Regions from separate parts of the Leisingera sp. NJS204 genome, predicted to be linked through region 2. Evidence: riboswitches for the same ligand, from Rfam matches in the RefSeq annotation. Region 2 holds a riboswitch; each other region holds the start of a gene.

Evidence for each region. Region 2 has a riboswitch for cobalamin ahead of ETW24_RS14075 (DUF1636 family protein). Riboswitches for the same ligand answer to the same signal wherever they lie in the genome.
Region 1: another riboswitch for cobalamin. It lies ahead of ETW24_RS15900 (TonB-dependent receptor plug domain-containing protein); the one in region 2 lies ahead of ETW24_RS14075 (DUF1636 family protein).
Region 3: another riboswitch for cobalamin. It lies ahead of ETW24_RS03345 (hypothetical protein); the one in region 2 lies ahead of ETW24_RS14075 (DUF1636 family protein).
Region 4: another riboswitch for cobalamin. It lies ahead of ETW24_RS00375 (DUF4198 domain-containing protein); the one in region 2 lies ahead of ETW24_RS14075 (DUF1636 family protein).

The regions. Positions count from the first base shown of each region.
Region 1 is NZ_CP035417.1:3,261,098-3,266,437, forward strand. Features, by position in the region: gene ETW24_RS15900 (TonB-dependent receptor plug domain-containing protein) at 1-1,572, opposite strand, end outside; cobalamin riboswitch at 1,729-1,937, opposite strand; gene rpsA (30S ribosomal protein S1) at 2,538-4,220, opposite strand; gene ETW24_RS15910 (NAD(P)H-dependent oxidoreductase) at 4,497-5,138, opposite strand; gene ETW24_RS15915 (winged helix-turn-helix transcriptional regulator) at 5,263-5,340, shown strand, end outside.
Region 2 is NZ_CP035417.1:2,853,524-2,858,863, forward strand. Features, by position in the region: gene ETW24_RS14060 (DeoR/GlpR family DNA-binding transcription regulator) at 1-249, shown strand, start outside; gene glpD (glycerol-3-phosphate dehydrogenase) at 242-1,819, shown strand; gene cobO (cob(I)yrinic acid a,c-diamide adenosyltransferase) at 1,925-2,560, opposite strand; cobalamin riboswitch at 2,614-2,814, shown strand; gene ETW24_RS14075 (DUF1636 family protein) at 2,911-3,321, shown strand; gene cobW (cobalamin biosynthesis protein CobW) at 3,324-4,364, shown strand; gene cobN (cobaltochelatase subunit CobN) at 4,502-5,340, shown strand, end outside.
Region 3 is NZ_CP035417.1:661,454-666,793, forward strand. Features, by position in the region: gene ETW24_RS03325 (GNAT family N-acetyltransferase) at 1-39, shown strand, start outside; gene ETW24_RS03330 (YbaB/EbfC family nucleoid-associated protein) at 102-446, opposite strand; gene ETW24_RS03335 (DNA polymerase III subunit gamma/tau) at 639-2,447, opposite strand; gene ETW24_RS03340 (protein-tyrosine phosphatase family protein) at 2,642-3,172, shown strand; gene ETW24_RS03345 (hypothetical protein) at 3,252-3,656, opposite strand; cobalamin riboswitch at 3,767-3,989, opposite strand; gene ETW24_RS03350 (TetR/AcrR family transcriptional regulator) at 4,008-4,598, opposite strand; gene ETW24_RS03355 (alpha/beta hydrolase family protein) at 4,683-5,340, shown strand, end outside.
Region 4 is NZ_CP035417.1:73,557-78,896, forward strand. Features, by position in the region: rRNA gene ETW24_RS00350 (23S ribosomal RNA) at 1-1,482, shown strand, start outside; rRNA gene rrf (5S ribosomal RNA) at 1,706-1,820, shown strand; tRNA gene ETW24_RS00360 (tRNA-Met) at 1,867-1,943, shown strand; gene ETW24_RS00365 (hypothetical protein) at 1,951-2,100, opposite strand; partial or broken gene ETW24_RS00370 (IS3 family transposase) at 2,169-3,378, opposite strand; cobalamin riboswitch at 3,497-3,711, shown strand; gene ETW24_RS00375 (DUF4198 domain-containing protein) at 3,853-4,638, shown strand; partial or broken gene cbiM (cobalt transporter CbiM) at 4,649-5,265, shown strand; gene ETW24_RS00385 (hypothetical protein) at 5,262-5,340, shown strand, end outside.

The sequences.
Region 1 (5,340 bases), 410 kb from region 2:
ACCATCCGGGTTGGTGGCGTCCAGATAGGTGTAGGACAAGTTCAGATAGAGGTTTTCTGTGGCATCCAGGCTTGCCGCCAGCTCAACGCCTTTGCGTTCGCTGTCGCCTGCCTGATTGCGGTAGGAGAACGTGATTGCGTTCACCATGTAGCTCTCGATCTCTCCTGTCAGCGTCTCGTCGAAATAGGTCACATCAACCAGACCGCGCCCTTGCAGGAACGGCACCTCTACCCCGAAATCAAAGCTGCGGTTTTCCTCCGGCTGCAAGTTCGGATTGCCCAGGTAGGTGGTGGCGCCAAATGTACTGTTGGCAAACAGCTCAAAGTAAGACGGGTTCACGATCCCTGTCCCGGCGGAGCTGTGCAGCCGCACACCGCTGCCTGCGAAAGTATAAGAGGCACTGGCCGTCCAGCTGGTGGCATCTTCGAATACGCTGTTGTTGTCGTGGCGCACGCCAAGCTGCAGATCCAGGCCGTTGGCAAAGCTGCCGCGGTATTCCAGGGCAATCGAACTGGTTTCGCGCGCAAAGGCCGGGTTGGAACTGCTGGAATCCTCTTCCCATTCCAGCATTGCGTTCAAAAGGTGGTCTGCCTGATCCGCCGGCTGCCCGCCCAGGCCAAAGCTCAGCAGGTATTTTGCTGCTTCGGTCTTGGTCTCTGTCGGGGTGCCGCCATTGAAAGAGCGGTCAAAGTCAGTGCGTTCCAGCGACAACCGATGCTTCAGGCGGCCGCCCAACGTGTCCAGTTCGCCGTAGATCTGGGCCAGTTGCTCATCGCGGTCACTGATTTGCGTGGGATCATCCACGACATAGCTGGCCGCGTCCGTTGCGGTGAAAGAAGTGCTGTCGCTGTCATGGCGCTCATCCGAGGTGCGGACGTTGAAGCCAAGTTTCAGCCGGTCGGTGACGAGGTAATCGCCCTTCACCTGCAAGGTGCTGCGGCGGATGCCGTCCTCTTCACCACCATCGCCGGAGGTATCGTAGCCGTCGTCATTGTCATGGGCGAAGCTGAAGGAAATGCCGCCGCGCTCGGTCCGTGACGAGATCCGCGCCGACGCCCGGTAGCCGTCCGAACCCGCCTCGGCGCTGCCGCCATATTCGGTGCCGATGCCGCCGGTCCTGGTGATGATGCTGATCACACCGGCTGAGGCGTTGGAGCCGTAGAACACCGACTGCGGGCCGCGAATGACCTCGATCCGCTCGATATTGGCAGTGTCCAGGCCGGACAGAATGTACTCGCTGTCACCGCCAGAGGCTTCGACACCGTCGATCAGGATCAGCGTGTGATTTGCTTCGGCGCCGCGGATGCGGACCTGAGTGAAACTGTCGCCGGAGCCGTTCACCATCAGGCCGGGGACCGAACGCAGCGCGTCCTGCACGGTGCTGATACCGCGATCTTCGATTTCTTCGCTGGTCAGGACTGAGACGGAGCGGCCGTATTTCTGGGCCTCAATCGGCGTCAGGCCGCCGGAGACGATGATCTCCGCCAGGTCAGTGACCTCTGAATCCTGGGCGGTTGCTATTGCAGGGGTGACGGCCAGGGCCGCGGCCAGGGACAAGCTTGCCTTGCGCATATTCCATTCCTCCCGGCCCGCGCAACAAACGCAGGCCAAGTGACTGCCCAAGCGGGCAGTGTATTCGGGTCGGGTCTTTGGAAGGCACTGCCTCCGCAGACGGTGAAAACTGCCACCACTACGGAAATCCGTTATCTACGGCGCGCCCCGCACCGGGATAGGGTGATCATCCTGGCAGGTCTCCTGACTCGCGGGTCGAAGCTTTGCCGCGCCTTCCCGCCCCTTGGGGCAGTGGCATTTCGCAGCATTGCTCTCCGCTCACAGTTGCGGGGGCAGTCACGGATTCAGCGCCTGTTGGCTACACTTCACCGTGTTCCCTTTTACCCGGGTGGTTTCCCAGCCGGACCAGAATAGGCGCGACTTAGGCAAACCGGATTTGTTCTGTCAAGCGGAAGCAAACTCAATCGAGATTGCTATGGATTGACTGCAAGGTGAAATGAAAAAACAATTGTTTAAATTTATACACTTACGTCCGAGAACCTTCGTGAAGAAAATTCGGCTTTGAGCACCGGGGATGCGGCTTAAGTCCGAAAGGGAGTATGTCGAACCGCGGCCGATACTGCTGTTCAATCTCATGCGGGACCTATGAGGCGAGCTTTTGCAATGCAGGCAAGCCCGTCATTGCTCCTTTCCAGTGCCAGTTGAAAACTGGAAGGTTCACTTCCTGCGATTAGTGGCAAAAGTGTTTCCTCTTGCCCTGTCTGCTTGCAGCCGCGGTGAAGGAAAGGCGTCTGCGCGCCTTGGGCACTGCCCGCCAAAACGTCGCTGCACCATGCCTAACCCTCCGCACTTCCTTCTGCCATGCAGCGGGCGGTTTCCGGAAGTGCAGCGGGCCGTCGTGCTGCACGCGCGCCGCGAGAATCCGGCACTTCCGCAATGCGCTCGAACCAGCCCTCCCACCCAAGAAAAAAGCCCCGCAGACACCTGCGGGGCTTTCGTTTTCAGCAGCCGTGAGGCCGGGAAGATTACTCGTCGCCCGACTTCAGTGCGGCGCCCAGGATGTCGCCCAGCGATGCGCCGGAGTCCGAGGAGCCATACTGTTCCACTGCTTCTTTCTCTTCGGCAATCTCGCGTGCCTTGATCGACAGGCCCAGACGACGGGTCTTGGAGTCGACGTTGGTGACGCGGACGTCGACCTTGTCGCCAACCGAGAAGCGCTCGGGGCGCTGGTCGGCACGGTCGCGCGCCAGGTCGGAGCGGCGGATGAAGGACTTCATGCCCTCATATTCCACTTCGATGCCGCCGTCTTCGATCGCTGTCACGTTCACGGTCACGATCGAGCCGCGCTTCACGCCGCCAACCGCTTCTGCAAACTTGTCGCCGCCCAGAGCTTTGATCGACAACGAGATACGCTCTTTGTCGACGTCCACTTCGGAAACAACGGCCGAAACCATGTCGCCCTTGCGGTAGTTCTGGATCGCATCTTCACCGCGCTCGTCCCAGCTGAGGTCGGAGAGGTGAACCATGCCGTCGATGTCGCCGTCGAGACCAATGAACAGACCGAATTCGGTGATGTTCTTGACTTCGCCTTCGACCTCAGTGCCTTCCGGGTTGGCTTCGGAGAAGACTTCCCACGGGTTGCGCATGGTCTGCTTGAGGCCCAGGGACACGCGGCGCTTGGCGCCGTCGATTTCCAGAACCATGACGTCGACTTCCTGGGAAGTGGAGACGATTTTGCCCGGGTGGACGTTCTTCTTGGTCCAGGACATCTCGGAGACGTGGACCAGACCTTCGACGCCCGGCTCCAGCTCAACAAATGCACCGTAATCGGTGATGTTGGTGACGCGGCCCTTGTGGACCGAGGACAGCGGGTACTTGGCGCCAACCAGATCCCACGGATCTTCCTGCAGCTGCTTCATGCCGAGGGAGATACGGTGGGTCTCTTTGTTGATCTTGATGACCTGAACCTTGACGGTTTCGCCGATCGACAGGATCTCGGAGGGGTGGTTCACACGGCGCCATGCCATGTCGGTGACGTGCAGCAGGCCGTCAACGCCGCCCAGGTCAACAAACGCACCGTATTCGGTGATGTTCTTGACCACACCGTCGACCGCTTGGCCTTCGGTCAGGTTGCCGATGACTTCGGCACGCTGTTCGGCACGCGATTCTTCCAGGATGGCGCGGCGCGAGACAACGATGTTGCCGCGGCGGCGGTCCATTTTCAGGATCTGGAACGGCTGCTTCAGACCCATCAGGGGGCCCGCGTCGCGCACGGGGCGCACGTCAACCTGGCTACCGGGCAGGAACGCAACAGCGCCGCCCAGGTCGACAGTGAAGCCGCCCTTGACGCGGCCGAAGATCGCGCCTTCGACGCGCTGATCGTCTGCGTATGCTTTTTCCAGGCGGTCCCAGGCTTCTTCACGGCGGGCCATCTCACGCGAGATGACGGCTTCGCCGCGGGCGTTTTCAGCCGAGCGCAGGAAGACTTCCACTTCGTCGCCGACAGCGATTTCAGCAGCTTCGCCGGGATTTGCGAATTCTTTCAGATCAACGCGGCCTTCCATTTTGTAGCCGACGTCGATGATGGCCTGACCGGCTTCGATTGCCAGTACTTTGCCTTTGACAACCGAACCCTCGTCCGGAGTGTCCATTTCGAAGCTTTCATTCAGGAGGGCTTCGAAATCCTCCATTGATACGTTTTGAGCCATGAGGTCTCAGATTTCCTTTTCATACGGTTTTTCTGGCCATGCGGTTGTCTCCGCCGGTCTTGGTTCAGCCGCACAGGACGTGGCCCGGATCACATCTGATCAAACAAACACAAAGGGCCGAGGTGTGCCCCAGCCCTGCTCAGATGTGTCATCCGGACGTTGACCGCCCTTGTACCGACAGCGCGCGTATAGGCGGATTCCCGGGTGCGTGCAAGAGGAAGCTGATCAGAGCTGCGGCAGGCGGCCTGGATTGCCGCTTGCCGCATTGTTCACGCCTCAGGCGATTTCGGTCACGATGGTGTCGCGGGATTTGCGGACCTTTTTCATCGGCAGGAGCCAGTCGCCTTCTTCGGCGCGGGTGCCAAGCGGCAAGAGCAGGACCGAGCGCAGGCCACGGTCCTTGAGCCCCAGGATTTCGTCGATTTTTTCCGGCGTGAAGCCTTCCATCGGCGTGCTGTCGACCTCCAGTTCGGCGGCGGCGGCAAGGGCGAAGCCCAGCGCGATATAGGCCTGGCGGGCAGCGTGGTCGTGGTTGGTGCGCTCTTCACGCGGCAGATAGGTCGCCTTGAGGTTATCATAGTACTGGTTCAGCATCGGGATCTCGCCGCGCTCCTCGGTCATCTGGCGGGTGACGGCGTCGATACGGTCTTCCGAGTAGTTGTCCCAGGCGGCAAAGACCAGAAGGTGCGAACCGTCGGTGATCTGGGCCTGATCCCAGGCGTGCGGGCGGATCTGCGCGCGGATTTCGGGGTTGGTGATGACAAACACCTCAAACGGCTGGGTGCCCGAGGAAGTCGGCGCCATGCGGATCGCCTCGATGATCTGCTCGACCTTTTCCTGCGGCACAGGTTTTGCCGGGTCCATCTTCTTGGTTGCGTAGCGCCAGTTCAGTTTCTCGATCAGGGTGCTCTTGCTCATGTCTTGGGTCCTTTCTCGGCAGACTGCCAGGGGTGGTATACATTTGTGACTGGCTATATAAGGGGTACCGGAAGGGGCGCAAGAAGGCACAGGTTTGAGCCCCGGTAACACGGAAGGAACCGCCATGGCAGACGCCGCCAAATGCCCGGACTGCAGCCGCATAAACGAGGTGCTGTCACGGGTCGGGGACCGCTGGAGCGTG
Region 2 (5,340 bases):
GCCGTGATGGACCATGACGCCCGAGAGGTTTCGGTCGCCCGCGCCATCCTCAAGAACGCCCGGCAAAAGGTGCTGGTCTGCGACGGCAGCAAGTTCGCCCGCTCCGCCCCGGTGCGTATTTGCGATGTCTCCGATCTGGATATCGTCATAACCGACCGCCCGGTTCCCGCAGAATTTGCCGAGGCCGCGCAGGCCGCCGGCACCCGGATCCTGACCGCAGGACAAAACGAAAGCAACGAAAATGACTGACACGCCTGTTACGGACCTTTTCATCATCGGCGGCGGCATCAACGGCTGCGGCATCGCCCGCGACGCCGCCGGCCGCGGCCTGTCGGTTACATTGGCCGAAATGAACGATCTGGCCTCCGCCACCTCCTCGGCCTCGACCAAACTGTTCCACGGCGGTTTGCGCTATCTGGAATACTTTGAATTCCGCCTGGTGCGTGAGGCGCTGATCGAGCGCGAAGTACTGCTGAAGGCGATGCCGCATATCTCCTGGCCGATGCGCTTTGTGCTGCCGTTCCACAAGGACATGCGGTTTGACAGCGAAACCCCGACATCCAAGCTGCTGACGACCTTCATGCCCTGGATGAAGGGTCGCCGCCCCGCATGGCTGATCCGGCTGGGGCTGTTTCTGTATGACTCCTTGGGCAAACGCGGCATCCTGCCTGGCACCGCGAAACTGGACCTGTCGCACGACCCCGCAGGCAGGCCGCTGAAGGACAAGTTTCAGACCGCGTTCGAATACTCCGACTGCTGGATCGAAGACGCCCGCCTGGTGGTACTGAACGCCCGCGATGCGCAGGCCCGCGGTGCCGAAATCCTGACCCGGACCGAGGTAGTTTCAGCCGAACGCCTTGCAGACCATTGGGTGATCCGCACCAAGGATCACGCCACCGGCGCCGAACAGCAGCACCGCGCAAAAATGCTGGTCAACGCCGGCGGGCCGTGGGTGGCCGACGTGCTGCACCAGAAGCTGGGCCAGAACAGCCGCGAAAACGTCCGCCTGGTGCGCGGCAGCCATATCGTGGTGCCGAAATTGTTCGACCATGGCCGCTGCTACTTCTTCCAGGGCACCGACGGGCGGATCATCTTTGCGATTCCATACGAGACGGATTTCACCCTGATCGGCACAACGGACGCCGACCATCCCGATCCGGAAACCAAACCGCACTGCACCGAGGCCGAGCAGGACTATCTGGTTGATTTCGCATCGCAATACTTCGAACAGCCGCTCAGCTGCGAAGACATCGTCTGGACCTATTCCGGCGTGCGCCCGCTCTATGACGACGGCGCCAGCTCGGCCACTGCGGCCACCCGCGAATATGTGCTGACGCTGGACCGCGCGCAGGCGCCGCTGCTGAATGTCTTTGGCGGCAAGATCACCACCTACCGCAAGCTGGCCGAGGCCGCGCTGGCGAAAATCGGCGAGGTGTTCCCGCAAGTGCCGTCTGACTGGACCGCAGGCGTGGCCCTGCCCGGCGGTGATTTTGCAGTGGCGGATGTTGAGACGCTGAAAACGAAACTGGCGGCAGACTATCCGTTCCTGACGCCCTATTGGACCGCCCGGATGATCCGTGCTTACGGCACCGAAGCCTGGGACGTGCTGGGGGACGCCAAATCCGCCGGTGATCTGGGGCGGGATTTTGGCGCTACCATCACCGCGCAGGAACTCGACTGGGCGATAGCCCGCGAATGGGTGCGGTCAGGCGACGACTACCTGTGGCGGCGCACCAAGCTGGGCCTGCGGCTGGACGAGGCGCAGCGCGCGGCAGTGGATGCCTATATCAGCAAGAAAGCCGCCAGGCTGGCGGCTTAGAGCTAAGGGACGGGCCAACCCGAGGGGAGGCGCAATCGCGCCGCCCCGTGGGGGCGGGTTGGCGCGGCCCGGCCTATCGGCCGGGCGGGACATTCTGAAAGCGTCTTAAAACTCCACGCCCTTCTGCGCCTTCACACCGGCGCGGAACGGGTGTTTGACCTGCCCCATCTCGGTCACCAGATCGGCAATCTCGATCAGCTCTTCCTTGGCGTTGCGCCCGGTCAGCACCACATGGGTCATCGGCGGCTTCTGCTCCACCAGGAACTCCAGCACTTCTTCGAGGTCCAGATAGTCATAGCGCAGCGCGATGTTGATCTCGTCCAGCAGCACCATGGTGTTGCGCTCATCCAGGATCATCTCCTTGGCCTTTTCCCAGCCCTTCTGCGCGGCAGCGATGTCCCGCGCCTTGTCCTGGGTCTCCCAGGTAAAGCCTTCGCCCATTGCATAGAACTGGCACCGATCGCTGAAATTCTCCTCGATCAATGTCCGCTCGCCGGTCTGCCAGGCGCCCTTGATGAACTGCACCACGGCTGACGGCATCCCATGCGCGATGCAGCGCATGATCATCCCGAACCCGGAGGAGGATTTGCCCTTGCCTGGCCCGGTGTGGACGATAATCAGGCCCTTTTCGCCCTCCTTAGTCTTCATCATCCGGTCGCGCGCGGCCTTTTTCTTGGCCATCTTGGACGTATGACGGGCGGCTTCTTCTTCTGAGATGCCGGTTTCAGACTTTTCGCTCATTGGGGGCTCTCCAGCTGTTTGACCCATGTCTTGACAAAGAAGGGCACGATAGCGCAAGGGGGTTCAGCTGGTTCCTGTGAAAACAGGCGAAGAGGGAATGTGAAGGCTTTCGGGCCGAAGCACAGCCGCCCCCGCGACCGTGACCGGATGAGGCCGCCATGCCACTGGGTGATCCCCGGGAAGGCAGGATGGCCGGCAAGGCGCACGCCTTGGCATCCGCAAGCCGGGAGACCTGCCAGCGAAGGAGAGATCAACGGGCAGACGGGGTGTTCTGCGACCGGGTAAGGGGCTCGCACGACTGGCCCCTTTTCGGCCATCCCGCACGCCCTGCCGCGACAGGAGACGCGCCAATGGCTGACGACATGGCAGGCCAATCTGCCAGCACCCCGGGACCGGTCACCCTGACCGTTTGCCTCACCTGCCGCCGCGAGGGCGCCGACCCCGAGGCAGCACGCCCCGGCGCCATCCTGCATGCAGCCTTGGAAGAAGCCGGAATGCCCGAAGGCGTCCGTCTGCGTGGCGTCGAATGCCTGTCGTCGTGCAAGCGCGGCTGCGCTGTTGCGCTGATCGGCGGCGAAGAACGCTGGACTTATGTCTACGGCGACCTCGACCCGGACCAGCATGTCCCCGAAATTCTGGAAGGTGCTGCGGCTTATGCCGGCACCGCTGATGGCGTCGTGCCGTGGCGCCAGCGCCCGCAGACCTTCCGCAAACAATCCGTTGCCCGCATCCCGCCGGCCAAGTTCTTCTCCGAGGAGTAATCATGAGCGATCTCAACAAGATCCCCGTCACCGTCATCACCGGCTTTCTGGGCGCAGGCAAGACCACGCTGATCCGCCATCTGATGCAGAACCCGCAGGGCAAGCGTCTGGCCGTGGTGGTGAACGAATTCGGCACTGCCGGCGTGGACGGCGACATCCTGAAATCCTGCGCCGATGACAACTGCCCGGCGGAAAACATCATGGAGCTGGCCAACGGCTGCATCTGCTGCACCGTGGCCGATGACTTCATCCCCACCATCGAACAGCTGATGGCCCTGCCCGAAAAACCCGACCATATCGTGATTGAGACCTCCGGCCTGGCCCTGCCGAAGCCGCTCTTGAAGGCGTTTGACTGGCCCGCGATCCGCTCCCGCATCACCGTCGACGGGGTGATTGCCCTGGCGGACGCCGAGGCGGTTGCCAAAGGCCAGTTCGCCCCTGATCTGGACGCCGTTCAGGCCCAGCGCGAGGCGGATGACAGCATCGACCACGAAACGCCGCTGTCCGAAGTGTTCGAGGACCAGATCTCCTGCGCTGACATCGTGCTGTTGTCCAAGGCCGATCTGGCCGGCGACGCAGGCGTCGAGAAGGCCCGTGCCGTGATCGAGGCCGAGGCACCCCGCAAGCTACCGATCCTGCCGATGAGCGAAGGCGTCATCGACCCGCGCATCATCCTGGGTCTGGGTGCTGCTGCCGAAGACGATCTGGACGCCCGCCCCAGCCACCACGACGGCCACCACGACCACGAGCATGACGATTTTGAAAGCATCGTTGTCGAAATGGGCGAAGTCTCCGACCCCGAAGCGCTGCAGAATGCCATCGTGAAACTCGCCCGCGAGCGCAACATCCTGCGCGTCAAAGGCTATGTCGCGGTGGAAGGAAAACCGATGCGGATGCTGGTTCAGGCCGTGGGCGAGCGCCTGCGCGCCCAATACGATCAGCCATGGGGCGCGCAGCCGCGCAAGACCGCCCTTGTGGTCATCGCCGAGCATGACGATATCGACGAACAGGCCATCCGCGCCGAGCTGGGGGCCTCAAGCTGATGCCCCAAGGCGAAACTTTAAAGGTTTCGCCCGGCGGCAACGCCGGGCAGCGCCCGACCTCCCCCACGGGAGGGCGCTTCGCTTCCTCCCGAGGCCGGGCACTGCCCTCTGCTCTTCTTTCCGAAAGGGCCTGACCCATGCATGTTGTCTTCCGCGAAAGCCACGGCCTTGACGAGACCGATACCCCGCAGGATCTCGGGCAGACGCCCGGCGACCTTGTGGTGCTGTCCTTCTCCGACAGCGACCTCGGCGCTTTTGCGGCGGGATGGCACCGCGCGGACGGCGCGCTGCCCTCCTTGCGCGTCGCCAATCTGGTGGCGCTCAAGCACCCGCTCTCGGTTGACGTCTATGCAGAACAGACGCTGGAGGGCGCCAAGGGCATCCTGGTCCGCCTGATCGGCGGCGAAAGCTATTGGTCCTACGGGCTTGCCACCCTGCAGGACCTCGCCCGCCGCAAGGGCATTGCCCTGGCGATCCTGCCTGCTGACGGGCGCGAGGATGCCCGGCTGGATGAGCTGTCCACCCTGCCGGTCTCCACCCTGCGCCGCCTTCAGGCGCTGTGCGACGCTGGCGGCGCCGTTGCTGCACAGGCCGCTCTGGCCCAGCTGTCCCTCGCTGCAGGGCTTTATGCCGGCCCGGTTCTGGGCCTCAAATCCATGCCGCAGCATGGCTTTTACGACCCAGCCAAAGGCGTGCTGGCCAACCTTCCGGCACCTGACAAACCGCTGGTTCTGGTCAGCTTCTACCGTTCTTACCTCACCGCCGCCGACACCGCCCCGGTGGATGCGCTGATCGCAGATCTGCGCGCCCGCGGCTATGCTGCCTATGGTCTCGTTGCCGCCAGCCTCAAGGCCCCCGCCGCCGCAGACTGGCTGCGCGAGAGGCTCCCCGAACTGAACCCTGCCGCAATCGTCAACGCCACTGCGTTTTCGGCCCAAGGCACCGACGGCAGCGCCTCGCCGCTTTCAACCACCGG
Region 3 (5,340 bases), 2.1 Mb from region 2:
GGGCAGCGTTTTCTGAAATTCCGGTTGGAAACAGCTTGAACGAGGCAAAGAAAAAGGCGGCTCCTGACGGGCCGCCTTTAGATTGGCATCGCTGGCAGCGCTTAGAACGGCAGCTTGATGTCCTTGGGCAGACCCATGCTTTCGGTCAGCTTGGCCATCTCTTCCTGCGCCTTTTCCGCGGCCTTGGCCTGGGCGTCCTTAATCGCGGCCAGGATCAGGTCCTCGACCACTTCCTTGTCGTCGCCATTGAAGATCGACGGATCGATGTCCAGGCCTTTGAGGTCGCCCTTGGCGGACGCGGTCGCCTTGACCAGGCCGGCGCCGGCCTCGCCCGTCACCATTACATTGTGCAGCTCTTCCTGCATCTGGGCCATTTTGCCCTGCAGTTCCTGTGCCGATTTCATCATCTTGGCCATATCGCCAAGGCCGCCGAGGCCTTTGAGCATCTGTCATCTCCTGAGATTCCGGTTCGGGGCACAGATACGGGCCGCGAGGGCGTGAAACAAGGGGAGGATTGCCTCGGTGCCGGAGTTTAACACCCTTCCGCCCGGCCGACAGGCCGGGCAGCGCCTGACCTTCCCCCAAGGAAAGCGTCATCGCGGCCACCCAAGGTCAGGCGATGCCCGGGGTCGCTTTTGTCACCCGTCCTCGAACGGGTCCCATTCATCCTCCACCTCGGGCAGGGCCTCGGCGGCGACTTCGGCGGCCAGCTCCTGCGCCGTGCGGATGCGTTTGATCGTTGCCTTGGGAAAGCTTTCCAGCACCGCCTGCACCAGCGGATGCGCGGCGGCTTTCTCACGCAGGGCGTTCTCGGCGGCATCGCGGACCTCGGCAATCGTGGCTGCGTCGCCGTCCGGCGCGATCGACACCACCCAGCGCGCACCGGTCCAGTTCTGCAGCGCCGTGCCAAGCCGGGCCGCCAGGTCGCGCGGCGCTTGCGAGGATGGGGTGAATTCGATCCGTCCCGGCTGGTAGGAGACCAGACGCACGCCGCCCTCGACCTCGACCAGCAATTTCACGTCGCGATTGGTGCGGATCAGCTCGACCACATGTTCAAAGGACGGATAGCGCGCCAGTGCTGAGCTGACCTGCGGCGCCAGTGCCGCCATAGTGCCGCCGCCGCCATGTGCCACTGGCGCGCCGCCTGCGGGACCAGTTTGGCCGCCATGACCGGAAGCGCCGCCGCTGCCGCCTAAAGCCGGAGCGCCCATGCCCTGCATCGGCGCACCGCCGCCGGGGCCATTCGGCGGCGGAGGCGGGGTGTCCTTCAGCTTGCGGATCAGTTCTTCGGGGCTGGGCAGGTCGGCCACATGGGTCAGGCGGATCACCGCCATCTCGGCGGCCATCATAGCGTTTGGTGCCGCGGCGACTTCCTCCAGCGCCTTCAGCAGCATCTGCCACATCCGGGTAAGGACGCGCATTGCCAGCGCATCCGCCATCGCCTTGCCGCGGGCGCGTTCATCCGGGCTGACGGTGGGGTCTTCCGCCGCATCCGGCGTGATTTTCACCACCGAGACCCAATGGGTGATCTCGGCCAGATCGCGCAATACCGCCAGCGGGTCGGCGCCTTCGGCATACTGGCCGCTGAGTTCAGTGAGCGCGGCCGCCGCATCGCCGCGCAGGATCATGTCCATCAGGTCCAGCACCCGGCCGCGGTCGGCCAGACCCAGCATGGCGCGGACCTGATCGGCAGAGGTTTCACCGGCGCCATGGGAAATCGCCTGATCCAGCAGCGAGGTAGCGTCGCGGGCGGAACCTTCGGCGGCGCGGGTGATCAACGCCAGCGCGTCTTCGGCGATCTGGGCGCCCTCGGCGGTGGCGATCTTCCGCAAGAGCGCAATCATCACTTCCGGCTCGATCCGGCGCAAATCAAACCGCTGGCAGCGCGACAACACGGTCACCGGCACTTTGCGGATCTCAGTCGTGGCGAAGATGAACTTCACATGCGCGGGCGGTTCCTCCAGTGTCTTCAGCAGCGCGTTGAAGGCGCTGGTCGACAGCATGTGGACTTCGTCGATGATGTAGATCTTGTAGCGGGCCGAGGCGGCACGGTACTGCACGCTGTCGATGATCTCGCGGATGTCATTCACGCCGGTACGCGAGGCCGCGTCCATCTCCATCACGTCGACATGGCGGCCTTCCATGATCGCGGTACAATGCTCGCATTGGCCGCACGGGTCGGTGGTGGGGCCGCCCTGGCCGTCTGCACCGATGCAGTTCATGCCCTTGGCGATGATCCGCGCAGTGGTGGTTTTACCGGTGCCGCGGATGCCGGTCATAATAAAAGCCTGGGCAATCCGGTCAGCGGCAAAGGCGTTTTTCAGCGTCCGCACCATGGCGTCCTGCCCCACCAGATCGGCAAAGGTTTCGGGCCGGTACTTGCGGGCCAGAACCTGGTATTGGGATTGGCCGGATGTGCCGGAGGTGCCGCTGGGGGTATCGTTCATGATGTCTCGTACCGGATTCGGGATGCGGGGTGCTCCGCGTTGCGCGCAGGGTATTGAAGCGCAGCCCGTTCGTCCACCGCCGTTGGGCTGGTCCGGGGCCGCAAAAGAGCTTTGGGATTGCCTGCTTAACCGCTAGGCTGCAAAGGCAGGAGACTGCGGGGGAAATGCAGGAACGCAGCGGCTAAGGAGGCGGTATGCGAACTGAGGATATCCCGGAACCTGCGGCGCCGGACGGCGCGGCGCCGGCAGGCCTGACCATCCACGCGCTGTCAGCAGGCGGCGGTATTCTGGCGCTATGCCCGCTGCCCGGTGCGGGAGGCGATTACCGCAACGACCTGATCCAGATCTATCAGTGGAAACCGGGGCTGGTCATCTCAATGACCACCGAGGCCGAGCACGCAGCCGCAGATGTGCCGCGGCTGGGGATTGATATTCAAAGCATGGCCTGCCGCTGGCTGCATCTGCCGGTGCCGGATTTCCAGGTGCCGCCGCCCGCTGTGGCGGCGAAATGGACGGCGGCCAGCCGGTCTGCACGGCAAGCACTGGGCGGCGGCGGCCGGGTGCTGGTGCATTGCAGGGGCGGCTGCGGGCGGTCCGGCATGGCGGTGCTGCGGCTGATGATCGAATGCGGCGAATCCCCGGCGCAGGCGCTGGCCCGGCTGCGGGCGGTACGGCCCTGTGCGGTGGAAACCAAGGACCAATTGCACTGGGCCTGTTCACCGTAGAACAGCCGCCAGAGGCGCACTGCAAAGAGATACTGCACCGCCCGGCCGATAAGCCGGGCAGCATTCTTCAGGTATTCAGTTAAAGCGCCAGCATCTGTTCCGCCTGCCGTGCTTCGGCGGTTTTCGGCAGCGCCTCCATCAGCGCGCAGGGGCGGGTGTCCAGCTTGGACGCGGCAAAACCGATACCGTCGCGGCTCAGGATAGCATCGGCAAAGCGGTCCAGCCCCTCGCGCGGCGCCTCTTCACCGACGTCGCAATACAGCCGGATCCGGTCATGGCTGGCGGCAAACTGCGCCGGGCAGTTGCGCGGGCAGCCGTCCAGCGCGGTGGTGCCGGTGATCTCAAAATCCTCCTGGGTCAGCGGCTTGGCCTTGGTCATCGCTTCGGCCAGTTTGGCGATCATCCGCTCTGCCGCGGGGCAGGGGCGCCCCAAATACTTGCAATCTGTTGCCGCATAGAAATGCGTCTTGTCGGTCCACATCATATCTGCGCCCTCCGCGCGTGGCACGGGGGTTTGGGGGACAAGAGACCGGATGAAAGACGGATCACAGCCGCCGCAGCCATCAGACCCTGTCCGGACACCCCGCCCGGGTTCGAGTTACACGTCCGATGGCAGGTCTCCTGACTTGCGGGTCGTCGCTTTCCCGATCCTTCCCGGCCTCGTATTGAGGGGCCAGTGGCTCTATCGGGGTCGCTCGCCGCTTACAGTTGCGGGGGCAGTCTCGGACTTGGCCAGCTTGCGCGGGCCGTACCGTGTTCCCTTTTCATCCCGGACACAAGATTCTGTGGCTCGGGAACCATCGCCACAAGCGGTAGCGGCAGGACGCCTGAGTCGTCAATCGTTTTTCTGCATCTGCAAATACAGCCCGCGGATCACATTCGAGTCCCGCCGCACCCGTGCCAGCTGCCAGCCGCCCTGCAGCAGGATATAGAAATTCTCCGCCGCCGCGCGGGCCTCAGGTTCAGGCAGGCCCAGGCGGCGGGCGTGGCGGGTGGTTTCAGTAATCCAGCCCTCGAACAGATGCGCGGCGTGCTGGTGGAACGCCTCGTTCTCCGGCCCTTCGAACAGGGTGGCAGAGACCGGGCAGCCGCTCCATTTTCCTTGCTTGTCAAACAGTTTCGCCAGTTTGTAGCAGACCGTCTTGGCCCCCTCCCGGAAGGTGGGCGCCGGGGTGAAAGACGCCTCGATCAGCAGCAGCATCTGCCCTGACGCCCAGTCCGCCGCGGCCAGGGCCAGGTCGGATTTGCCACTGGGGAAATGGTGGTAGAGCGAGCCCTTGGGCGCCCCCGCCTCTGCCAGTAATTCCGCCAGTCCGGTGCCGCTGTAGCCCTTGTTGCGGAACAGGCCGGCAGCGGCGCGGATCAGCCGCTCGCGGGTCGGGGGCGGGCTGGTTCCGCCCGCCTTGGCTGTCGTCACGTCATTCATGGCGGCAGCTTGACAGCATTGGACCGATTGGTCCAGAGATGGATTGGACCAATCGGTCTAGGCCAATCGACTCAGGAGGTTGCCATGCTGGATAAAAGCGCAGGACATACCGCGGTTATCCGCGAGGAAGAACTGCAGTTTGCATCCGGCACCCACTTGCTGGCTGGGCGGCTGTACCACCCGGCGGGGCAGGCGCGGGCAGCAGTGGTGCTGAATGGCGCAACCGGGGTGCCGCAGCGCTATTACCGGCATTTCGCACGCTGGCTGGCAGCAGAGCAGCAGGTGGCCTGCCTGACCTATGACTACCGGGATTTCGGAGACTCGGCGCGGGGCCATCCGCGCCGTTCCGATGCGACAATGGCTCAATGGGCGCTGGAAGATCAGCCGGCTGCCCGGGCCGAACTGCAACGGCACTATGCGGGCGTGCCGTTGTGGGTGATCGGCCATTCGCTGGGGGCAATGCTGATGCCCCTGCAGGATGGCCTGAAGGACGTCGCCCGCATGATCGTGGTTGCGGGCGGCTTGGTGCATCACCACGATCATCCCTGGCCCTACCGCGCGCTGGCGCTGGCTTTCTGGTTCGGCCATGTGCCGCCATTGGTCCGTGCCTTGGGGTATCTGCCCGGGCGCGCGGTGGGGTTCGGGGCCGATTTGCCCGCCGGGGTGTACTGGCAGTGGCGGCGCTGGTGCACCACGCCGGGCAGCTACCTGCCGGAAACCGGCTCGGCCTTGCCGCGGCCCA
Region 4 (5,340 bases), 1.5 Mb from region 2:
CAAAGAGTGTGAGAGACACTCTCGCCGAAAGTCCAAGGGTTCCTGCTTAAAGCTAATCTGAGCAGGGTAAGCCGGCCCCTAAGCCGAGGCCGAAAGGCGTAGGCGATGGGAACCACGTTAATATTCGTGGGCCAGGAGGATGTGACGGATTGTGAAGGTAGTTCATCCTTATCGGATTGAATGGGCTGCTGATCAGTCCCTGGAAATAGCCCTCCATCAGACCGTACCCTAAACCGACACAGGTGGACAGGTAGAGAATACCAAGGCGCTTGAGAGAACGATGTTGAAGGAACTCGGCAAAATACCTCCGTAAGTTCGCGAGAAGGAGGCCCGGGTCCTACGCAAGTGGAATCCGGGGGCACAAACCAGGGGGTGGCGACTGTTTATTAAAAACACAGGGCTCTGCGAAGTCGCAAGACGACGTATAGGGTCTGACGCCTGCCCGGTGCCTGAAGGTTAAAAGGAGGGGTGAGAGCTCCGAATTGAAGCCCAGGTAAACGGCGGCCGTAACTATAACGGTCCTAAGGTAGCGAAATTCCTTGTCGGGTAAGTTCCGACCTGCACGAATGGCGTAACGACTTCCCCGCTGTCTCCAACATCGACTCAGCGAAATTGAATTGCCTGTCAAGATGCAGGCTTCCCGCGGTTAGACGGAAAGACCCCGTGCACCTTTACTACAGCTTCGCACTGGTATCAGGATTGTGATGTGCAGGATAGGTGGTAGGCATCGAAACCGTGACGCAAGTCGCGGTGGAGCCTCCCTTGAGATACCACCCTTCGCACTCTTGATATCTAACCGCGGTCCGTTATCCGGATCCGGGACCCTGCGTGGCGGGTAGTTTGACTGGGGCGGTCGCCTCCTAAAGAGTAACGGAGGCGCGCGAAGGTTGGCTCAGAGCGGTCGGAAATCGCTCGTTGAGTGCAATGGCAGAAGCCAGCCTGACTGCGAGACTGACAAGTCGAGCAGAGACGAAAGTCGGCCATAGTGATCCGGTGGTCCCGAGTGGAAGGGCCATCGCTCAACGGATAAAAGGTACGCCGGGGATAACAGGCTGATACTGCCCAAGAGTCCATATCGACGGCAGTGTTTGGCACCTCGATGTCGGCTCATCTCATCCTGGGGCTGGAGCAGGTCCCAAGGGTACGGCTGTTCGCCGTTTAAAGAGGTACGTGAGCTGGGTTTAGAACGTCGTGAGACAGTTCGGTCCCTATCTGCCGTGGGTGTAGGATACTTGAGAGGAGTTGCCCCTAGTACGAGAGGACCGGGGTGAACGAACCACTGGTGGACCTGTTGTTGCGCCAGCAGCAGTGCAGGGTAGCTATGTTCGGACAGGATAACCGCTGAAGGCATCTAAGCGGGAAGCCCCCTCAAAACAAGGTATCCCTGAGGGCCGTGGAAGACCACCACGCCGATAGGCCGGAGATGTAAGTGCAGCAATGCATTCAGTTGACCGGTACTAATCGCCCGATAGGCTTGATTTGATCCAGTAACAGACAGTGTTACTCAAAACCAAACAAGCAAACACATCCCATAATACAAGACCTGGACAACGTTGATTGTAACCGACGCAAGTTGCACGTGCCTGCCGCCACCCGGCGGTGACACAGCAACCGGGCGGCATCTCGCGCATTTGCTGAAGCAAATACGCTGCCTGCCGCTCGCCAGCCTTGCTTCGCAAGGCCGTCGGAATTGGATTTTTCTTGGTTTGGTGGCTACAGCACAAGTGAAACACCCGGTCCCTTCCCGAACCCGGAAGTTAAGCACTGTCGCGCCGATGGTACTTGGGCTCAAGCCCTGGGAGAGTAGGTCACCGCCAAACCTAGTAAAATCCAATAATCTCTCAATACGGTCTCAAAAAAACCTGACGCGGGATGGAGCAGCCAGGTAGCTCGTCAGGCTCATAACCTGAAGGTCGCAGGTTCAAATCCTGCTCCCGCAACCAGAACTAATTAACCTGACATATCAAAGGCTTCGGATCTACCATCCGGGGCCTTCTTCGTGTTTAGGCCTTCCGCAACCGACGCCAGCCGCAACAGCCCGGCCAGATCCCCCTCCAGCGTCAGATCCAGGCCAGCGCCCGCCGCCGCAGGCGTCAGCACGATCCGCTCCACCAATGCGCGCAGTGACTCTGGACGTGTCCCGTTTTCGTGCCGCTCCAAGTGCTCGTTTAGGCCACTTTCCGTTCGAATGCGACGGGGCTTTTCCAGCCCAATGCTGAGTGCCGCCGTCGCGGATTGTAGAAGCCATTGATGTAGTTGAAGATGGCCAGTTCAACGGCCCTACGCGTTGGCCACGACCTTCGCCAGATCAGCTCTGCCTTGATCGTTTTGAAGAACGTTTCGACCGCCGAGTTGTCGTAGCAATTTCCCTTGCCGCTCATCCACTGCCCCGGCAGTGCATGTTTACATGCATGAGAGGGGGACACGCTGAACCCGTGTTGTCGCAGGATTATCTGATAGTCATGAGAACAGTATTGCGATCCACGATCCGTATGATGAATGCAGCCCATAGGCGGTGATCTGAAGGCTATAGCCATGTTCAGCGCCCGGATCGCCAAGTCCCGCTTCATCCGATTGCTGATGGCCCAACCGATCACCCGCCGGGAATGCAGATCAAGGATCACCGCCAGGTAGAGCCAGCCCTCGCGCGTCCACACGTAACTTATGTCACCTGCCCATTTCTGATTGGGCGCATCTGCGCAGAAATCCCGGTTCAGCAGATTGGGTGCGATGTTGAAGGCGTGGTTGCTGTCCCCCTCTCGGCTGATTGCTTCGCAATCGTCTGCCGGGCAATGGTCGTCACCTTGTATTTCTTAGATCGTTCGACACGGATGCCATTCTCACGCATCAAACGCCCGACGCGACGATGGCCAATGTTCAGGCCCAACTCCTTCAGTTCCTCGGTCATCCGTGGGCGGCCATAACTGCCCAGGCTGAGGCGAGATTGTTCCTTGATATGCGCCAGAACGACCATGTCAGTGCGCTGCCTTTGACTGGCCGGGCGGCTGCGATAGGCCCGTAGACCGCGCTCACTGACATCCAGCACATTGCACATCCGCTTGGCGCTGAAGGTATCAGTGTGTTCTTCGATGAACCTGAACCTCATGGCTTTTGGCCCGCGAAGAACTGCGTTGCCTTTTTTAAGATCTCCCTCTCCTCCTTGAGAATGCGGTTCTCCCGTCGAAGCCGTTCATTCTCTCGGGCAAGGTCGAGGTCTTTGTCGGATACCACCTCGGTGTCGCGATGCGCTGTGATCCACTTGTTCAGGGTCGAAAGGCCAACACCCAAATCAGAGGCCACTTGCTTCCTGCTCAGCCCGCTCGTCAGCGCAATCCGCACCGCATCGGCCCGGAATTCTTCTGTCCGTTTCAGTCCCATAGTTCGTCTCCTTTGCTGCAATAAATGCTATCAAAGGAGCGGCATCAAACCGCGACACGTCCACTCATTCGGCAATTGAACAGAAGACGGGAAGCTTGACTCAGTAAAATGGTTTTGCCATTCAGCAAGTGTGACCGGTTCCGCGAGTGTTTCAATGCGCAGCGGAAGAAATAGGGAACACGGTGCGGCGTACCCATTAGGGACCAAATCCGTGACTGCCCCCGCAACTGTGAGCGGTGAGTGACGCTGAACATGCCACTGGGATCTTTCCCGGGAAGGCCAGCCGAACCAAGACCCGCGAGTCAGGAGACCTGCCGGACACAGGACAAAGACTTCGCTAGCGGAGTGTCTGCCCTTTTCCACCGGACGCCGGGGTGCGCGTCTGGCGCGGCTGCCGTTCAGGCTTCTCCGTGCCACTCTCCCCGTTGTTCATTCCTGATTGCAGGTGCGCCTGTGTCGTCGAATGAGGACGAAATGAAACTGAATTATCTGGCTGCAGCTCTGGCCGTATCCCTGCCGGTCACCGCATCGGCGCATTTCCAGCTGAACTACACTGAAAACGTGCTAATCGGGAAGCCCGGCGATGTGCCGATGGGGCTGGTGTTCTGGCACCCGCTGGAAAACGGCCATGTGATGGACATGGGCAAACCCGAAGAATTTTTTATGGTTCACAAGGGCGAAAAGGTTGATCTTTCGGACCGCTTGGAACCGGCCACATTCAAGGGCGCGGAGAACGAAGCCGCCGCCTACAGGGCGTCGGTTCCGGTCAAGCGCTCGGGCGACTATGTGGTGGTGACTGTGCCCGCGCCCTATTATGAGGAAAGCGAAGACATCTATATTCAGCAGATTTCCAAAGTCGTGCTGAACCGCAACACCCTGCCCACCGATTGGGATCAGCCGGTGGGCCTGGAAACCGAGATCCTGCCGCTGAACAAGCCCTATAACGTCATTGTCGGCTCTACCTTCTCAGGTCAGGTGCTGGCGGATGGAAAGCCGGTTCCGGGCGCCGAGATCGAGGTTGAGTTCATGGCATCAGAGCCTGACCTTGCGGCCTTTTCCACAACCAACCCGACGGTTCAGCCGATGTCCGGCGGCGCCATCGTTGCGATTGCAGACCAGAATGGCGTCTTTTCCTTTGGCATTCCGAAAGCGGGCCACTGGGGCTTTGCTGCTCTCGGCTCCGGCCCGGCGACTGAGCATGACGGCAAGGAACTCAGCCAGGACGCTGTGTTGTGGATCCACGCTGAAGAGCTGAAGTGAGAATAGCGCCATGCATATCGTAGACGGCGCACTGTCGAATCCGGTTGTGATCGGCGGCGCGGTTGCCGCCGTCGGCGGTATCGCCATGGGGCTGCGGAGCCTGCCGCTGGAACGTATTCCGGCGGCGGGGGTTCTTTCGGCCAGTTTCTTTGTGGCCTCCCTGATCCATGTCCCGATCGGGCCGAGTTCGGTTCATCTGATCCTGAACGGGCTTGCGGGCTGGTTCTGGGCTGGGCGGCCTTTCCGGCCCTGTTTGTCGGCCTCTTGCTGCAGGCGGTGTTCTTTGGCTTTGGCGGGCTGACCGTGCTGGGCGTGAACGCCGTGAACATCGCCCTGCCTGCAGTTCTGGTCGGGCTGATATTCCGACCGCTGGTGGCCCGCGGCTCGCCTCTGCAGGGCGCCATCTGGGGCGGTATCGGCGGCGGCGCGGCCATTGCTGCCACAACACTTGCTGTTGCAGTCTCGCTGATGTTGTCCGGCGATGAGTTTATCCTGGCCGCGAAACTGGTGTTCTTTTCCCATATTCCGGTGGTGATCATCGAAGCGCTTTTGTCCGGCGCTGCCATTTTCCTGGCGCGGCGTGTGAAGCCCGAGCTGTTTTTCGACACAAAAGGAAGCCTTGCATGATCCGCTCCTGCATTCTGATCCTTGCACTGCTGGCGCCGCTCCCGGTGATGGCACACAATGTTATCTCAGCTGTCT